4 regions of the Actinomadura rubrobrunea NBRC 15275 genome follow, and region 1 is predicted to be linked to each of the others. Evidence: riboswitches for the same ligand, from Rfam matches in the RefSeq annotation. Region 1 holds a riboswitch; each other region holds the start of a gene.
What was found. A riboswitch is a leader RNA that binds a small molecule or an ion and turns the genes downstream of it on or off. The one in region 1 is predicted to bind cyclic di-AMP.
Positions count from the first base shown of each region.

Region 2: it holds a riboswitch for cyclic di-AMP, as region 1 does, so the genes downstream of both, AR3_RS12755 (C40 family peptidase) here and AR3_RS10050 (C40 family peptidase) in region 1, are expected to answer to the same signal.
Region 3: it holds a riboswitch for cyclic di-AMP, as region 1 does, so the genes downstream of both, AR3_RS13750 (peptidoglycan recognition protein family protein) here and AR3_RS10050 (C40 family peptidase) in region 1, are expected to answer to the same signal.
Region 4: it holds a riboswitch for cyclic di-AMP, as region 1 does, so the genes downstream of both, AR3_RS16445 (CHAP domain-containing protein) here and AR3_RS10050 (C40 family peptidase) in region 1, are expected to answer to the same signal.

Region 1 is NZ_BCQU01000024.1:29,654-33,858, reverse strand. Features, by position in the region: gene typA (translational GTPase TypA) at 1-1,409, opposite strand, end outside; cyclic di-AMP (ydaO/yuaA leader) riboswitch at 1,615-1,786, shown strand; gene AR3_RS10050 (C40 family peptidase) at 1,828-2,814, shown strand; gene AR3_RS10045 (hypothetical protein) at 2,962-3,606, opposite strand; gene AR3_RS31485 (SUKH-4 family immunity protein) at 3,685-3,984, opposite strand.
Region 2 is NZ_BCQU01000033.1:6,084-10,288, forward strand. Features, by position in the region: gene AR3_RS12745 (RDD family protein) at 1-396, opposite strand, end outside; gene AR3_RS12750 (amino-acid N-acetyltransferase) at 400-888, opposite strand; cyclic di-AMP (ydaO/yuaA leader) riboswitch at 1,284-1,487, shown strand; gene AR3_RS12755 (C40 family peptidase) at 1,491-2,504, shown strand; gene AR3_RS12760 (LuxR C-terminal-related transcriptional regulator) at 2,795-3,025, opposite strand; gene AR3_RS12765 (LacI family DNA-binding transcriptional regulator) at 3,588-4,205, shown strand, end outside.
Region 3 is NZ_BCQU01000037.1:24,302-28,506, forward strand. Features, by position in the region: gene AR3_RS13740 (non-ribosomal peptide synthetase) at 1-525, shown strand, start outside; gene AR3_RS13745 (thioesterase II family protein) at 653-1,435, shown strand; gene AR3_RS13750 (peptidoglycan recognition protein family protein) at 1,469-2,248, opposite strand; cyclic di-AMP (ydaO/yuaA leader) riboswitch at 2,599-2,746, opposite strand; gene AR3_RS30550 (hypothetical protein) at 2,950-3,090, shown strand; gene AR3_RS13755 (cytochrome ubiquinol oxidase subunit I) at 3,129-4,205, shown strand, end outside.
Region 4 is NZ_BCQU01000048.1:31,316-35,520, reverse strand. Features, by position in the region: gene AR3_RS16450 (bifunctional glycosyltransferase/CDP-glycerol:glycerophosphate glycerophosphotransferase) at 1-1,673, opposite strand, end outside; gene AR3_RS16445 (CHAP domain-containing protein) at 1,821-2,534, opposite strand; cyclic di-AMP (ydaO/yuaA leader) riboswitch at 2,547-2,699, opposite strand; gene AR3_RS16440 (serine hydrolase) at 2,940-3,638, opposite strand; tRNA gene AR3_RS16435 (tRNA-Pro) at 3,783-3,856, shown strand.

The sequences.
Region 1 (4,205 bases):
CGGGTCTCGGTGAGGAACTCGGTGCGGAACCCGATCAGGCCGCGCGCCGGGACCAGGAACTCCAGCCGGATCCACCCGGTGCCGTGGTTGGTCATGTGCTCCATGCGGCCCTTGCGGACGGCCATGAGCTGGGTGACCGCGCCCAGGTACTCCTCGGGGATGTCGATGGTGAGCCGCTCGACGGGCTCGTGCTTCTTGCCGTCGATGTCCTTGGCGACGACCTGGGGCTTGCCGACGGTCAGCTCGTAGCCCTCGCGGCGCATGTTCTCCACCAGGACGGCCAGGGCCAGCTCGCCGCGGCCCTGCACCTCCCACGCGTCGGGGCGGTCGGTGGGCAGCACCCGGATGGAGACGTTGCCGACCAGCTCGCGGTCCAGGCGCTCCTTGACGAGCCGGGCGGTGACCTTGGTGCCCTTCTCGCGCCCGGCCAGCGGACCGGTGTTGGTGCCGATCGTCATGGAGATGGCGGGCTCGTCCACGGTGATCAGCGGCAGCGGGCGCGGGTCGTCCGGGTCGGCGATGGTCTCGCCGATCATGATCTCGGGGATGCCGGCGATGGCGATGATGTCGCCGGGCCCGGCCTCGTCGGCGGGCTTGCGCTCCAGCGCCTCGGTCATCAGCAGCTCGCTGACGCGCACCCGTTCGACGCTGCCGTCGCGGCGGCACCAGGCGACCTGCTGGCCCTTCTTGATGGTGCCCGCGTGCATCCGGCACAGCGCGATGCGGCCGAGGTAGCTGGAGGCGTCGAGGTTGGTGACGTGCGCCTGCAGCGGCGCGTCGGGGTCGTAGGACGGCGGCGGGACGGTGTCCTTGATCACCTGGAACAGCGGTTCCAGGTCGGGCGAGTCGGGCAGCTCGCCGTTGCCGGGGGCCTGCAGGGACGCCCGGCCCGCGCGGCCCGAGGCGTAGACGATCGGGAAGTCGATCTGGTCGTCGTCGGCGCCGAGGTCCAGGAACAGCTCGTAGGTCTCGTCCACGACCTCGGGGATGCGGGCGTCCGGCCGGTCGGTCTTGTTGATGACCAGGATGACCGGCAGCCGGGCCTCCAGGGCCTTGCGCAGCACGAACCGGGTCTGCGGCAGCGGGCCCTCGCTGGCGTCCACCAGCAGCACCACCCCGTCGACCATGGACAGGCCGCGCTCGACCTCGCCGCCGAAGTCGGCGTGGCCGGGCGTGTCGATGATGTTGATGGTGAGCCCGCCGTGCCGGACGGCGGTGTTCTTGGCGAGGATGGTGATGCCCTTCTCCCGCTCCAGGGCGTCGGAGTCCAGGACGCGCTCGTCGACGTCCTGGTTCTCGCGGAACGCCCCGGACTGCCAGAGCATGGCGTCGACCAGCGTCGTCTTGCCGTGGTCTACGTGAGCGACGATCGCGACGTTGCGGAGGTCGTCGCGGGTGCAGATGGGCATGCGCTTCTCGCTCTGGTGGAGGATCCGGGAGTCGCTGCGGACCCGCAGCCTTCCCGATTCTACTTGCCGGTCCGGAAGGCCCCGCCGGACCGCCCGACCCGTTTCACCCCATATGCCCTGGTTGCCGCACTTTACGGTTTCTTTGTACTCTCTGCGGACCCGGTCGTCCGGAGCCCGCAGGACGACGCGCGGGCTGCGGCCGGGCCGCCGAATCCCCCCAGCGGGGAGCCGGGGAACCACGTCCGAGGCGCCGTCCTCAGGACTCGGGGTGAATCGACGCAGGTCGCACCGTCCGCGGTGACGCGCGCGCCTGCGCGTAGGGCGAACTCCCGGCCCGAACCCGTCAGCTAACCCGGCAGGCGGACGAGGAGAGGAGTGCACGACCTTGCCCCCCGGTCACCGTGCACGGCGCGTCGCCGTGTCCACCGTCACAGCCACCGCCGCGGCGGTCGCCCTCAGCTGGGTCCTCGCGCCCGCCGCCACGGCCCCCACCGGTCCGCTGCGGCTCGCCGCCGCGGCGGCCCCCGCCGATCCCGGCCGTCCCACCGAAAGAGAGCTGCGCAAGCGGCTGGACGAGCTCAACACCGAGGCCGAGCGGCTGACCGAGCGGTTCAACAAGGCGCGCGTCGAACTGGCCAAGGCCCGGCGCGCCGAACGGGACGCCGCCAAGACCGCGGCCGAGCTCGAGGCCAAGGCCGCCCCCGCCCGCGCCCAGCTCGGCAGGCTCGCCGCCGCCAGCTACATGAGCGGCGGCCCCGACGCGCTGTTCCTGGCGAGCGGCGACGCCGAAGCCCTGTCCGCGTCGGCGTACCTGGTGCAGAACCAGACCGCCGCGCTGGGCCGCCTCCAGGCTCAGATCGACCAGGCCGACCGGGCGCAGCGGGTCGCAGCCGCCAAGGCGGCGCAGGCCGAGCAGGCCGCCGCCCAGGTCAAAACCGCCCGCAAGGCGGCCAAGGCCAAGGTGGACGAGGTCGTCAAGCAGCTCGACAAGCTCACCACGACCAAGGCCAAGGATCCCCGCACCGGCCTGACCGCCACGGTCAAGGGCTCCGGCCTGCCCGCGAAGATGGCGCGCAAGGCGCTCACCAAGCTCGGCAGCCCGTACGTTTGGGGCGCCGCCGGCCCGAACAGCTTCGACTGCTCGGGCCTGGTGGTGTGGGCGTACGCGCAGGTCGGCAAGAAGGGCCTGCCGCACTACACCGGCGACCTCTACCAGCTGGGACGCAAGGTGTCGCGCAGCGAGCTGCGCTCGGGCGACCTGGTCTACTTCGGCTCCGACCTGCACCACATGGGCATATACCTGAGCGACGGCAAGTATCTTCACGCCCCGCAGACGGGCGACGTCGTCAAGATCTCCAGGCTGTCGGACCGCTCCGACTACGCCGGCGCCAACAGGATCTCGTAGAAGGGCCCCGTGTGATGGGGAGCGGCGGAGCCGCGCATTGGGATGCGGTTGACGCCGAGGCGACGTAAACCGCATCCCAATGCGCTCTCGAAAACCGAGGTTCTCTTCGAATACTGAGAAGTCCCCGTCCATGCCGGTCTGACGGCCTCAAGTCTGAGGAAGGTAATCCCGCCAGAACGGGACGGTCGCCCGCGGCCGCCACTCGTCCGTCAATTCAGGGCGCGGCTCCTGGAACTCTTGGTCGATGTAATCGACCAGGTCGGTCCCGTAGTAGACGATGTCCCAGCCGCGCATCGAGAGCACCGGATGCCCGAAGGTGCCGCGCCCCGCGGGCAGGAACCGGTGCGCATAAACCGGGACCATGGTGGGCACCTGCGCCAGCTCACGCCGTGCCGTCTCCACGGCTTCCTCAACGTCGTCCGGCCGTACTCCCCACTCGTGCCGCCAATGGCCGTGCCGAACGTCCCACAGCAGGGAGTCGACCGGCCAGTTGAGGTGTTCCCGCAGCTCATCGGGGTCGCCATTGCGCCAGTCCGGCCAAGGCCGCTCCCACGTCTGCCCTTCCTCCGGCGGTTTCCACACCGGCAGCCCGGCCGCCAGAAAGGCCCGGTGATCGTCGGCGAATTCGAATCCGTACTGCTCCTCGATGCGGGCGAACTCTTCGTCAGTCAGACCGGGTTCGATCACGCAGCAGCCCAATTGCGCCAGGCGACGCGCGGCCGCCTCCCCCAACCGGAGGCCCTCATCGCTGATCACCTGCACACGGTAACGCGCGACGTCGTATCCCGGCATCTGATAAAGGTCCGACTCGTGCCCGCCTGGCCCTGCAAGGCTCCGCCGTGTTTTCTTCGCCGGGGCCGGCCCCGACGCCTACAACTCGCCGCGCAGGTACCGGCGGTAGTGTTCGGCCAGTTCGCCGGTGGGCAGGTCCGGCCAGCGGGTGAGCGCCCCGGTGCGCCGGTCGACGACGAGCAGGCCGTTACCGCCGGGAACGGGTCGGGCGACGAACCCCTCGGCGAACTCTTCGATCACCAGCGGCACGCCGCGCGACCCCAGGTGCTCGTCCGCCCGGCGCCATGCGACGTTGTACAGCTCGTGGGGGCGAGCCGGCGCCGCGCCAGATGGTCCGAGCGGGTGCGGCTCGCTCTCGATCAGATGGGCCGTCCACACCCGCAGGACGCTCCCGCCGCCCAGCGCCAGCGGCCAGTCCCCGCCGATCCGGCAAGCACTGAGGCGACGCCGACATTGTTCTTGGACACATGCCTGGGGCAACGCTCCCGACTGAAGTCGGCCTGCTCCGACGCCGACAGCGGTCAGAGCCGACGCCTCCAGCGTTGGAAACCTGCGCCACAAGCGCGGCCTTCGAGCGCCGCCACGGCAGATGACAAAGT
Region 2 (4,205 bases), on a different contig from region 1:
CAGGGTGAAGATGATGGGCCAGTTCCAGATGCCGCCCTCGCTGGTGGCCTTGCTCCCGGAGGTGTCGAGGCCGATGATGCCGACGGTGATGGGCACGACCAGCGCGAAGCCGAAAACGGCGACGAGCGCGTTGTCGATGATGCGCGCCCCGGCCCTGCGGAGGATCGGCGCGAGAGGAAGGCCCGCGGCGTCGTCGTAGCCGCCCGCGTCGTACGCCTGGACGGAGGGCTGCTGCCATTGCTGATGCCACTGCTGCTGGGGAGCCACCCCACCCTGCCACAGCGACCCCTGGGAGGGCTGCTGCCATTGCGGGGAGCCGTACGACGGTCCGCCCTGATACGGCGGGCCCGGGGGCTGCCGCGGATACTGCCGTCCGCGGTGGGGGGAGTCGGTCATCGGTCAGTCCTCCAGGCGAAGCAACATCCGGGTATTGCCCAACGTATTCGGCTTGACCCGGTCGAGGTCCAGGAACTCGGCCACGCCTTCGTCGTAGGAACGGAGAAGCTCTTCGTACACCTCGCGCGACACCGGCGTTCCCAGGATCGGCTCGAAGCCGTGCCGGGCGAAGAACTCCACTTCGAAGGTCAGGCAGAACACCCTTCGTACTCCGAGTTCCCGCGCGGTGTCGAGAAGCCGTTCGACGATGCGGTGCCCGATGCCGCGTCCCACGTATTCCTTGTCCACGGCGACCGAGCGCACCTCGGCCAGGTCTTCCCACATCACGTGCAGGGCGCCGCAGCCCACGACGCGCCCCCCGCGCCCCCGTGAGCCCTCTCGGCCCTCCGGCGCCGCCGCCTGGACGTCCTCGGCCACCCAGAACTCCTGGACGTCCTCATAGAGCGTCACCGTGGACCTGGCGAGCATCCGCGGCCCTGACCCGGCGTACATGTCGATGAGCCGCCGGATGTGCGGCACGTCGGCGGTGCGGGCCCGCCTGATCACGACTTCCACAAACAGGCGACATTATCGGACCGGAAGCGGTCACCTGTGGCCGGTCGGTCACCTTCGGCCGTCGGCGCGTCACGCCGATGGGACACAAGGGCCGACGGGGCGACGCGCCGGACGCGAGGGCACGGACGCCCCGCGGACGCCGCCGCGCCAACAAAGGCGACAGAAAGTGAAATAGCGCACACGGATGTGATCGCACAAGCCCGCTAGCACGGCGATCGCCCGCGCGCGTTACATCTGAGCGCCGATGAGCCCTCTGCGATTTCGCATGTTCTGGTTGGCAGGGAACGAGCGCTCCGTTAGTCTCCTGCGCTGACATCGGCCCCCGTGATCGGTTGGCCGAACCGCCGAGTCCCGTGGGGCCGCATCCGCCGCCCCGCAGGAACCGGGGACCCGCGATCGGACGGTTCCGGGACGACTCCAGAGCCATGCCGACCTGGGGTGAATCCGCACGGTGCGGACGCTCCGCACGTGCGCGGAAGGGCAGGCTCCGGCCCGAACCCGTCAGCTCACCCGGTAGGCGGACGAGGAGAGGAGAGTTCGTGGAGCCCTCGCGCCCCGCATCCCGTTCGCTCGTGCGGCGCGCCGCGCGCGTCGCCTTCCGTCCCGGCCGCGGAGCCGCCGCGGTGACCGGTGCGCTCGCCGCCGTCTCCCTCGTCGCGGCCGCGCCCGCCCCCGCCGCGCACGCCGACCCCGAGCCGTCCACCAAGGAGCTGCGCGACCAGGCGACCGAGCTCGCCGACCAGCTGGAGCGGCTCACCGAGCAGTACAACGGCCTGCGCGTCAAGCTGAAGCAGTCGCAGCGCGCCGCCAAGGTCGCCGGCGAGAACGCCAAGCGCCGGCAGAAGGAGCTGGAGGAGGTCCGCGCCAAGGTCGGCCGGCTGGCGGCCACCAGCTACATGCAGGGCGGCGCCGACCCCACGGTCTCGTTCCTGGCCGCCCAGAACCCGCAGGCGCTGCTCGACCAGGCCGCCACGCTGCATTACTTCGCCACCCAGGACGGCACCAAGGTGCAGGGCCTGATGCAGGCCATGCAGGCGGCCGAGCGCGCCCGCAAGGCCGCCGAGGAGCGGGCCAAGCAGGTGGAGCAGCTGCGGTCCCAGCTGGAGGAGCAGCGCAAGAAGGTCACCGCGGCGTACGAGAAGGTCCGCGGCAAGCTCGTCAAGCGGGACCCCACGCAGCTGGTCAAGCTGCCCGTGGTCGGCACCGGCAAGGCCGCCCAGGCGCTGCGGTACGCGATGACGAAGATCGGCAAGCCGTACGTGTGGGGCGCCGCCGGGCCGAACGCCTTCGACTGCTCGGGCCTGGTGATGTGGGCCTACCGGCAGGTGGGCATCAGCCTGCCGCACTACACCGGCAGCCAGTGGAACGCCGGCACGCACGTGCCCCGCGACCAGCTGCAGCCCGGCGACCTGGTGTTCTTCTACTCCGACCTGCACCACGTGGGCCTGTACGTGGGCAACGGCAAGATGCTGCACGCGCCGCGGACCGGTGACGTGGTGAAGATCGCTCCGATGGCCGGCCGCCCGTACGCCGGCGCCGTCCGGGTCGCCTGAGCCGAGCCGCCCGCGGCGATGGCGCCGGACGCGCACGGCCTCGCACGCTCGGGCGCGCACGCCCGTCGTCGGAGGCGCACGGATCCACCGCGACGGCGGACCGGGCCGGCGTCCTCCCGACGGGCGTGCGCACTGCCCGCGGGGACCGGACCACGTCCGCGGCGACGCCCTCCCGCAGGGACGCGCCTGCGGAGCGCCGACGTCGCCGCGCGGGGTCGGACGGTGGTCGCCGATGCTCGGTCAGAGCTGCCGCGCCGTCACCCGCCGGGGGGCGGGCGAAGGGCGCGCCCCTAGATGAGCTGGCGCCGGGCCGCCCAGACCACGGCCTCGATCGGCGTGTTGACCTCCAGCCGGTCGCAGATGTTCCGCAACCGGCGGCGCAGGGTCCGGGCGCTCAGCTCCAGTTTGCGTGCCGCCACGTCCGCGGTGACACCGCTGGCGATCTGGGCGAGAAGCTTGATCTCCTCCTCGCTGAGACGCAGCTCGTCGGTGCCACGACGTGCGATGGTGGCCTGTTCCACTCCGTCCTCCCTCGTCCGTGGTGATGACCGCGGGGATGCAGCCGTCCGCTGCACAGGCACGGGCGGGCCTCGATCTGTACGCGTCGGGTTGCCGGGTCCGGGGCGGGGGGCCGGACCGAGATCATCGGTGTCCCTTGCCGTCTGGCGCGCTTGGCCGGAGGTGGCCGATGGGCCGATTGCTCGGCGCCGAACGGGAACCCCGGGTAACGATTCACTCGTTAGGCCGACCGGACGCGGATGCGCCTTCCATCGCGTCGGGCGCGCTCACGACGTCGTGGCGGGCTTGCGGGGGAGCGCGTCGTGCACGGGACGGGTTCTGGCCGCTGGTCACGTCAACCCATCCCTCCTCGTCCGATCCGCCCCTACCATCGAGGGCGATGATCGTGAATCGTTTCAAGGCACGCTTCGGCTCGGAACGCTAGGCGGCCGGATCCGGCCCGTCAAGCGTGCAATGAGTACGTTGTGTGGTCTTGCGACTACGGTCCGCGACCGACTTCGCGGGGGCATGGTCCGGACAACTCGATAACCTGCGAAAACAAGTCCGGGGTCGACGAGGAGAGAGTTGCCTCAAAGCAGTATCCGGGAAGTCGCGAGGCGCGCCGGGGTCTCAGTTGGGACCGTTTCGAATGTCCTAAACCGGCCAGACCTCGTGGCCGAAGCCACCCGTAACCGTGTACGCGCAGCCATCGAGGAACTCGGCTTCGTACGCAACGAGTCCGCCCGGCGGCTGCGCCAGGGCCGCGGCCTCGGGCCGGACGACCCCCGCCTCCGGCCGTTCGGCGTCGTCGTCGAGGACCTGGCCAACCCGTACGCCACGGACGTCGCCCGCGGCGCCGAACAGGCCCTCAACGCGGCGGGCCGCGACGTCCTGTGGCTCACCAACGACAACTCCGCCGCCAAGGAGCGCCGCTGCCTGGAGCTGCTGGAGCAGCAGCACGCCGCCGGCGTGCTCATCACCCCGGTGGGGCTCGGCGCGTCCGGCATCACCCGGCTGCGCGCGGCGGGCATGGCGGTGGTGCTGCTCGACCACACCGGGCCGGGCGTGTGCTCGGTGCGGGTCGACCACGCCGCGGGCGGGGCCGTCGCCGCCCGGCACCTGATCGGTCTGGGCCGCGAGCGGGTCGCGTTCGTCACCGGGAACCCGCATCCGCAGCCGTGCCAGGACCGGCTGGACGGCGCC
Region 3 (4,205 bases), on a different contig from region 1:
GAGCAGATGATCGGCTTCTTCGTCAACCACCTGCTCGTCCGGTCGGACCTGTCGGGCGACCCGACCTTCCGCGAGCTGGTCCGGCAGGTCCGGGAGGCGACGCTCGGCGCCTACGCCCACCAGGACGTGCCGGTCTGGTCGCTGAAGGAGGCCCGGGAGGAGGGGCGCGACCCGTTCGCGATCTCCTTCAACCTCCTCAACGCGGACGTCCCCGCACTCGACCTGCACGGCCTGTCCGCCGCGCCGCTCGACATGAAGATCGGCGACGACTACGTGTTCTCCGAGGTCGTCATCAATCTGGACGCGTCCGCCGTGGACCTCGCGCTGATCATGCGCGAGGACGGCGAGGAGCTGCGGGGCATGTGGCTCCACTCGCCGGAGCGGTTCGACGCCCGGGTGATCGCGGTCATGATGCGCCAGTGGCCCACCGTCATCGACCTCGTGACGGCCGACCCCGATCGGACGGTGGCGGAGATCCGCCGCAGGGTGCTGGAGATGCCGCTCGGCGACGACGCCCGCATCTGACCGGCGGGGGCGGGCGCCGCCCGGGCATCCGCGGCGGATCACCGACGAGCCGGACGGCCGTCGGCTCACACGGCCGACCGGTCGTCCGGCTCGGGCACGGCCGGAGACCCTGACAGGAGGAGATGCTGTGGACAGACGCTGGCTGGTGGGCCGGGAGCTGCGCCCGGACGACGAGCTGCGGCTCTTCTGCCTGCCCTACTCGGGCGGAGCCGCCGCGGTCTATCGCGGCTGGCAGGACCTGCTCCCCGATTGGATCAGCGTGTACCCCCTGGAACTGCCGGGCCGGGGCAGCCGGATGCGGGAGGCGCCGTTCACCCGGCTGCCGCCGCTGGTCGAGGCCCTGGCGGACGCCTTCCAGACCGCCCTCGACCGCCCGTTCGCCCTGTTCGGCCACAGCATGGGCGCCCTGATCGCGTTCGAGCTGGCCAGGGCCCTGCGCGCGCGGGGAAACCCCGCACCGGTGCACCTGTTCCTCTCGGCGAAGACCGCTCCCGGCGTCCCGCCGACCCTGCCGCCGATCCGTTCGGCCACCGACGCGGAGGTGGTGCGGCATCTGCGGAGGCTGGGCGGGACGCCCCAGGTGATCCTGGAGAACGCGGAGCTGATGGAGCTGATGGTGCCCATACTCAAGGCCGACTTCTCCGTCGTCGAGACCTACGAGCACCGGCGCCAGGCGCCCCTCGCGACCCCCATCACCGTGTTCGGGGGAGCCGCCGACGAGGTCGCGCCGCCGTCGACCCTGGAGCGATGGCGGGAGCAGGCCGCCGCCGGCTGCCGGCTGCGGGTGTTCCCCGGCGACCACTTCTTCCTGCACTCCGCGGCGGCCGACGTCACGGCGGAGATCGCGCACGTCCTGGCCGCCTGGAGGATCACGCGGAGCCCGGCCGTGCCGGACGCGGTCAGGCGGTGAGACCGGCCGGCGCCCGCCCCGACGCCGGCGTCGTCAGGCGAGCTTCGCGGTGCGCAGCCGCTTGGCGACGTCCCGGCGCAGGCGCGGCAGCGTCGGGGCGAAGGCGTATCCGCAGCAGTCGGTGCTGTTGAACTTCATGTGCGGGACGATCGCCTTCATCGGGTCGAGGCGGTACTGGACGCACAGCCAGGCGAGCAGTTCGGCGAGCGAGTCCAGCAGACGGCGGGGCGGCAGGGTCGCGTTGTAGGTCCCCTCGCATTCGATGCCGACGGTGTAGCCGTTCGCCCCGGCGACGTGCGTGCCGATCACCATCCTGCCCCGGCGCGCGGCGGCGAGGCTGCCCTTGCGGCCCTCCATGATGTGGCCTCCGCGGCTGACGGTGAAGTGCTGGCCGGTGTCGCCCCAGCCCTGGCCCATGTGCGCGCCCTGGATCGAACGGGCGAGCCGGAAGCCCTGCCGCAGCGAGTAGTCGCCGACGTTGGGCGTGAAGGTGTGGTGCACCACGAGGTACCGGGGGGCGCGGGACAGCACGGTCGCCCGCCGGGACGGGGTGCGCGCCCCCCAGTCCTCGGTCGAGTGGATCAGCGGGGGACCGGCGGCCGACCGGCGGGTCCGGGATTTCCCGCCGCTTCCGGTCTGCGGGTCGGCGACGCTCGCCATGGTCTGCGCCTGGTGCGCGGGAGGCGGGCCCATCGCCGTGGCGAGACCGAGGGCCGCGACGCCCCCCAGGGTGCCGCCGCCCAGCAGGACCGCGCGGCGCGACAGCTGAGGGGGCCAAGGCTCGACGCGACGGTGTCTACCGCTCGAAGTCATGGGGGGACTTCCTTTCGAATGTGCAGCGCGCAGCCGAAACAGGGCAGGCGGAAAAGACCTGCTGAGGTGGGAAGTCGGGGCGCGCTTGAGAAAACCGGGCGATTCCGAGAAAGGCTTCTATCGCCCGCGGGGGTGACGTGGGTCAGAAATGCGTGCCCCTGTCGGAGTCGGCGGTGGAATCGCCGTCCCGGACGAATGAGGGCGCGGACCGCGGACGCGCGGATCGAGGGGCGCGGCGGGCGCCGGGGCCGGCGCCGCCCGATGCATCAGGGCGACGGAGCCTTCATGGAAAGGCGGGGGCGTCGGACCAGGACGGCGGGCGTGTCGGGCCTCGGCGACTCCTGCATGATCTCTCCTCTCCTTGACTGCCGACCGGGTTAGCTGACGGGTTCGGGCCAAGGAGCGGCCCTACCGCGACGGCGTCGCGGATTCACCCCGAAAGGCGGGTGGGTCCCCGGTTCCCGGGCGTCCAGCGCCGGGATTAGGCGTCCCGCCGGCAGGTCCGCGCCACGGCGGACCGGCTGCGGAATACCAGGGACCATAGGAGATGAGGCAAAGAATTCGCAAACCGCAAAAGGTAAAATCTGTAAAGTCGCCGACCACAGGAATCTCGCCTTTCACACCGGCTCCACCAGTCGCGGACCGTCTGGGGGAGCGTGTGACCAAGGACACCGTTCCCCTTGCCGTGGCGGGGGCGGCCGGTGCGTCGTTCCGCCGTCGCGGAGTCCGTGGTCGCCGAGCGCGTGGACGTGATGCACGGGCCCGCCGCCGCCCGTGTCGCCGAGGTTCGCAAGGCCGCCGGAGCCGAGCGGCGAGTGAAGTCGCCGTTCCTGGTGATGTAACAGACAGTCATCGACCGATCACGTCGAGGAGGGATCGCATGGTGCTGTCGGACGTCGCCGCGACACCGGCCGACCTGGTGGCGGCGCGCGTGCAGATGGCGATCTCCCTCGGCTGGCACATCATCCTGGCCTGCTTCGGCGTGGGCATGCCGGCGTTGACGGTGTTCGCGCAGTGGCGCGGCCTGCGCACCGGCGACGAGGCGTACGAGCGGCTCGCGCACCGCTGGGCGAAGGCGATGGGCGTGCTGTTCGCCGTGGGCGCGGTGTCGGGGACGATCCTGTCCTTCGAGATGGGCCTGCTGTGGCCCGGGCTGATGGCGACCTACGGCCAGGTGATCGGCCTGCCGTTCGCGCTGGAAGGGTTCGCGTTCTTCATCGAGGCCGTCTTCCTGGGCATCTACCTGTACGCCTGGAACCGGCTGCCGCCCCGCCTGCACCTGCTGACGGGCCTGCCGGTGTGCGTGGCCGGCGTCGCCTCGGCGTTCTTCGTGGTGAGCGTCAACGCCTGGATGAACCAGCCGCGCGGGTTCGACCTGACGAACGGCACGGTCACCGGGGTGCGCCCCTGGGAGGCGATGTTCAACCCGGCCACGCCGCTGCAGACCGTCCACATGATCCTCGCCGCGTTCATGGTCGCCGGGTTCGGCATCGCCGCGGTGTACGCCGCCGCGATGCTGCGCGGCCGGCGCGACCGCTACCACCGGATCGGGCTCCTGCTGCCGTTCACCGCCGCGGCGGCCATCACGCCCGTGCAGATCGTGATCGGGGACTCCCTGGCCCGGTTCCTCGCGCACCACCAGCCGACCAAGCTCGCCGCCATGGAGGGCCTCAACCGCACCTCCTCGCACGTCGACCTGTCCCTGGGCGGCGTCTACCTGGACGGGCGGCTGCGGTACGCCCTCCACATCCCCGACGCGCTGTCGATCCTGGTCGGCTTCCGGCCGAGCACGGTCGTGCAAGGGCTGGACGCGGTCCCGGCCGCCGACCGCCCGCCGGTGACCCCGGTGCACCTGTGCTTCCAGGTGATGGTGGCGATCGGGCTCGGCCTGCTGCTGCTCGGCCTCTGGCTCGGGCTGACGTGGTGGCGCCGCCGCGACCTGCCGCGCAGCCGCTGG
Region 4 (4,205 bases), on a different contig from region 1:
GCCATGCGCCACGCCGGTCCGTCCGCGTGCAGCACGAAGGCCAGACTCCCCCTGTAGGTGAGGCAGGGGCGCAGGCTCCTGGCCGTCAGCCGAGAAAAACGCGGGCGCACCGGCAGCAGCACGTGCTCCCAGGGATCGGCGTCACCGAGGCCCAAACCAGACGGACGGGTGACGATCCCCTCGCCGTCAACGCGGAGAACCAACCGCACGTCCCAGACGGGATCGACGATCCCGAGGGGTCGAATCTGCCGCTGAGGGTCGAATTCCGCTTCCCAGACGAGCCCGTTTCCCGCATGTGTCAGAGCCGCGGGAAGGCGGAAAACGCGCCTTGGACGCCGCCTGTCATACACCTCCAAACACGCCGACACATCAGCGTCCGGTGCCACCCTGCCGAGCGGATTGAGGACGCGTCCGGACAAGCGCACGCGGCCGTTCTTCACCACGAGTTCCGTGACCGTGTTGAGAGGACGCAGCTCACTGAGCCGACACCGGTGCAAACCCAGGTGCGTCACATCCAGAATTCGGCGCCCCTCGGCCGATGACGGGCATCGTCGACCCCAATAGACACGCCCGTCGCATCGCGTCAACTCGGTCGAGAGCACCGGGCGTTTGCCCCGATACTCCGCCGCCGCCAGCGCCGCTTCGTGGTCGCCCTCCCTCAGTAGGTACGCGACGATGGCCGCCATGGGCGGAGCCGCGTCGAACACCCGGGGATCGAGGCCCGCCAGATACTCGGCGGCCAGCGCGCAAAAGCCCTGCCGGTAGGCGGCGTCGCGATGCCGCAGCTCGCGCACGTAGAGCAGCAGATCATGCTTGACGAACTTGGCGTCCTTGACCAGCCGCAGCCTTTCGTCGCCGTGCCGCGACAGCAGCGCGTCGATGCGCCGGTGGATCTCCAGCCGGTCGGCGAAATTGGCCAGATCCGAACGCCGGTTGGAGATCGAACGCGCAGAGGGCTCCACCAGCCAGTTGTAGACGCGATGCGGAATGAGCGCCGTGCGCGCCGCCGCCAGATACGCCTCGGCCGTGAACAGCAGGTCCTCGTAGTGCAAGTGCTCCACGAACCGCAGCCCGGACCGTTCCAAGAAGCCGCGCCGGTAGAGCTTGTTGGTGGCCAGGGTGTCGTACAGCAGGTCCGGATTGTCGCGCAGCGAGCCGTAGACGGCCGTCCGCTGGTAAAGCCACGGGTACCAGAAGCTCTCCCGGGCCCGGCCCCGATCCACGCGGACGCGGGCGCACAGCCCCGAGACCAGGTCGGCGCCGGTGTCCTCGGCCGCGGTGAGCAGGTTGAGGCAGGCGTGCCGGTCCAGGACGTCGTCGCTGTCGAGGAACATCACATAGCGGCCGCGCGCCCGCTCCACGCCCGCGTTGCGCGGACGGCCGCACCCTCCCGAGTTGACCGGCAGCCGCACGGCCCGCACCCGTCCCGGAAGCTCGTCGGCCAGCCGCTCCGCCAGCGGCCCGGTCCCGTCGCGGCTGCCGTCGTCCACGACCACGACCTCGACGCCGTCCAGCGACTGCCGCAGCGCCGATCCGACCGCGCGAGGCAGCCGCCGCGCATCGTTGTAGGCGATCACGACGACGGTCACGTCCGGCGCCGGCGCGCCGCCGTCCCCGTGCGGGCCGGACCCGGACGGGACGTGCCCGGCCGGGAGATGCGGCCCTGTCCTCATGGACGCGTCCTCCCCCCGTCCTGGTCACGTGCCGGATTCTTTTCCGGGCACCGCAACGGCGGAGTAGAAGACACCACAAAATAGGTGAATGATTACGGCATTAAGGACGACGAGGGGCGCCCGGCACGAGCCGGACGCCTCGGCGCGTCACTCGGCGTCGTAGTCCGGGTAGCCGTAGCCCACGACGAGCGACTTGGACCGCACCCGCTTCCCCACGGCGTTGTCGATGTTCCCCTCGACCGTCGTGATGGTGCCGTCGCCGTTGTCCTTGACCACCAGGCCGACATGGTCGATGTCGGAGATGCTCCCGCGCGCGCCCTCACCCCAGTCGAAGAAGACCACGGCCCCGGGCTTGGCCTTGTGCCCCCACCGCCCCGTCTTGGCGAACCACCGGGCGTGCTGCACGGTGTAGGCGTCCCAGCCCATGTCCTTGACGCCGAGCTGGGCGCCGAGCCAGGAGATGAACATGTTGCACCACTCGGCGCCGTTGTAATCGTCCACGCTGAACCCGCCGTCACGCTTCGCCGTCAACCTCGCGTTCGGCGTCGAGACGAACCACCTGTGGTACTTGGTCTCCCGGTCGGGCCCTTCCCTCACCCCGACCTGCTCCAGGGCGAGCTGGACCGCCTCGGACGGCTCGACCTTGCGGATCGGCATCGCATACCCCGGAGGCTGCTGCCCGATGGCGGACGGGGCCCGCTCGACCTGCGCCTGGGCGTTCCTCTGCGTGGTCTGCGCCGCCGCGCTCTCGCCGGAAGGGGCCGCCAGGGCGAAGCCGACGGCCCCCGCCAGCACCGTCGCCATGGCGACGCCCACGCCCACATGGGCCTCGGCGGTTTGGGAAGCAAGTCGATCGGGCATGCAGAGAAACTCCTTGTCTCCCATGACGCCTACCGGGTTAGCTGACGGATTCGGGCCTGGAAGAGAGCCCTACGGCGCACTCGTCCGGCGCGCCGATTCACCCCGGGGCCTTATCGGCCCGACTGGGTCCCCGGCTCCGGTCCCCCGCATCGGGGACGGACTCGGCCGCGGCCGTCGCTGCCCACGGCGACCGCTCACTGGTCTGATCTCGCTGGGGGGCGCCATCATCGCGGCGGATCCTGACCGGCCGCGACGGGCCGCGACGCGTGGCGCGCGTCGCAGAGAGTCGGCTAGAAGCTAGCAAACATCCACGCCATGCCCCAAATAAGGTAAAGACGCCCAGAACCTCCAGAACCCCCGAAAGCCCGCCCCCTCACCGACACTCGCGCCCTGCCGTGACCATCCTCACAGCGGGCGGAGCCGCCTGGTCAACTCCGTGACCCTGGCCGCCGCAGTCGGGAACGACGTCCCCGCCGCCTGCAGCGTCAGCACCGCCATCACGTACCTCTCCCCCGGCCCCACCAGCCCCGTCGTGTGCAACACGGGCCGTCCCAGCCCCAGCTCCCCAAACTCCTCGCTGGCCGCGCCACCCTCGAAACCCGACCACCCCTGCTTGACCGCCCACGGCCTCGGCACGGCCCGCGGAATCCCGAAGTACTGGTCGTAGTGATCCGTCCCCCGCCGGGTGGCCCTGCGCAGCTCCCCCACCACCACGTCGCGATGCCCGGGCCGCGCCTCCTCCAGCAGGTACCGGTACATCACCACCACATCAGCGGCGCTGAGCGCCGTGTACCCCCAGAACTCCGGCTTGTCCGCAGGCGGAGGCCGGGTGTCGACGAGCCCCATCCGGCCGGCCATCCGCTCGACGATCTCCCCGCGCCCGCCCCGCCGCCACAGCGCCGAGGCCGCCGCGTCGTCGCTGGACCGCAGCATCGCCCGCAGCCGCGGATCGGGTTCCCCGCCGCGCTCCAGATGATCGAGCGCGATCAGGATCTTCACGACCGACGCCGACCGGAACACCTCACGCGCCCGATGCTCCCGCACCGTCTTGCCGGTCACCCGGTCGAACACCGCGTACCCGGCCCGCACACCCGGCGGCACCACCGGCGCCTCACTCCCCGGATCCGGCGACCGCTCCACCCCGCACACCACCGCGCTGAAGCCGACCAGAGTCCCGCCCCCGGGCAATCTCGGTACGCACGACTCCGCAGACTGCGCTAGAGTAATCACGCCTGCTGCGGCAGGCGCCGGGACGTAGCGCAGTTTGGCAGCGCACTTGACTGGGGGTCAAGGGGTCGTGGGTTCAAATCCCGCCGTCCCGACAGAGGTCAGAGGCCGGTTCCGATCACTCGGAACCGGCCTCTTCACTCTCTGAGCGACTAACTGAGTGACTACGCCCCCCTGATCGTGACCTGGGAAGATCCGATCCATCACCACGGGGACGGATCTGGCGGCTGCAGCCCAGCTGGTCTTGGATTCGCCACCGAAGCGGGCGAGGTCTCACCGTCCAGCGTTGGGGACCAGACGGGGGCCTGCGCAGATGCAGACTCAGCACCTCCCCCACCTCTGTGATCGACCGATGATTTTGGTGCAGATGCCCCTGCGCGACTGTCAGTCGCCCGTGTCTTCTGTAGGACGTGTACAGGAATGCCGCCGTCGGCCAGGTCAACC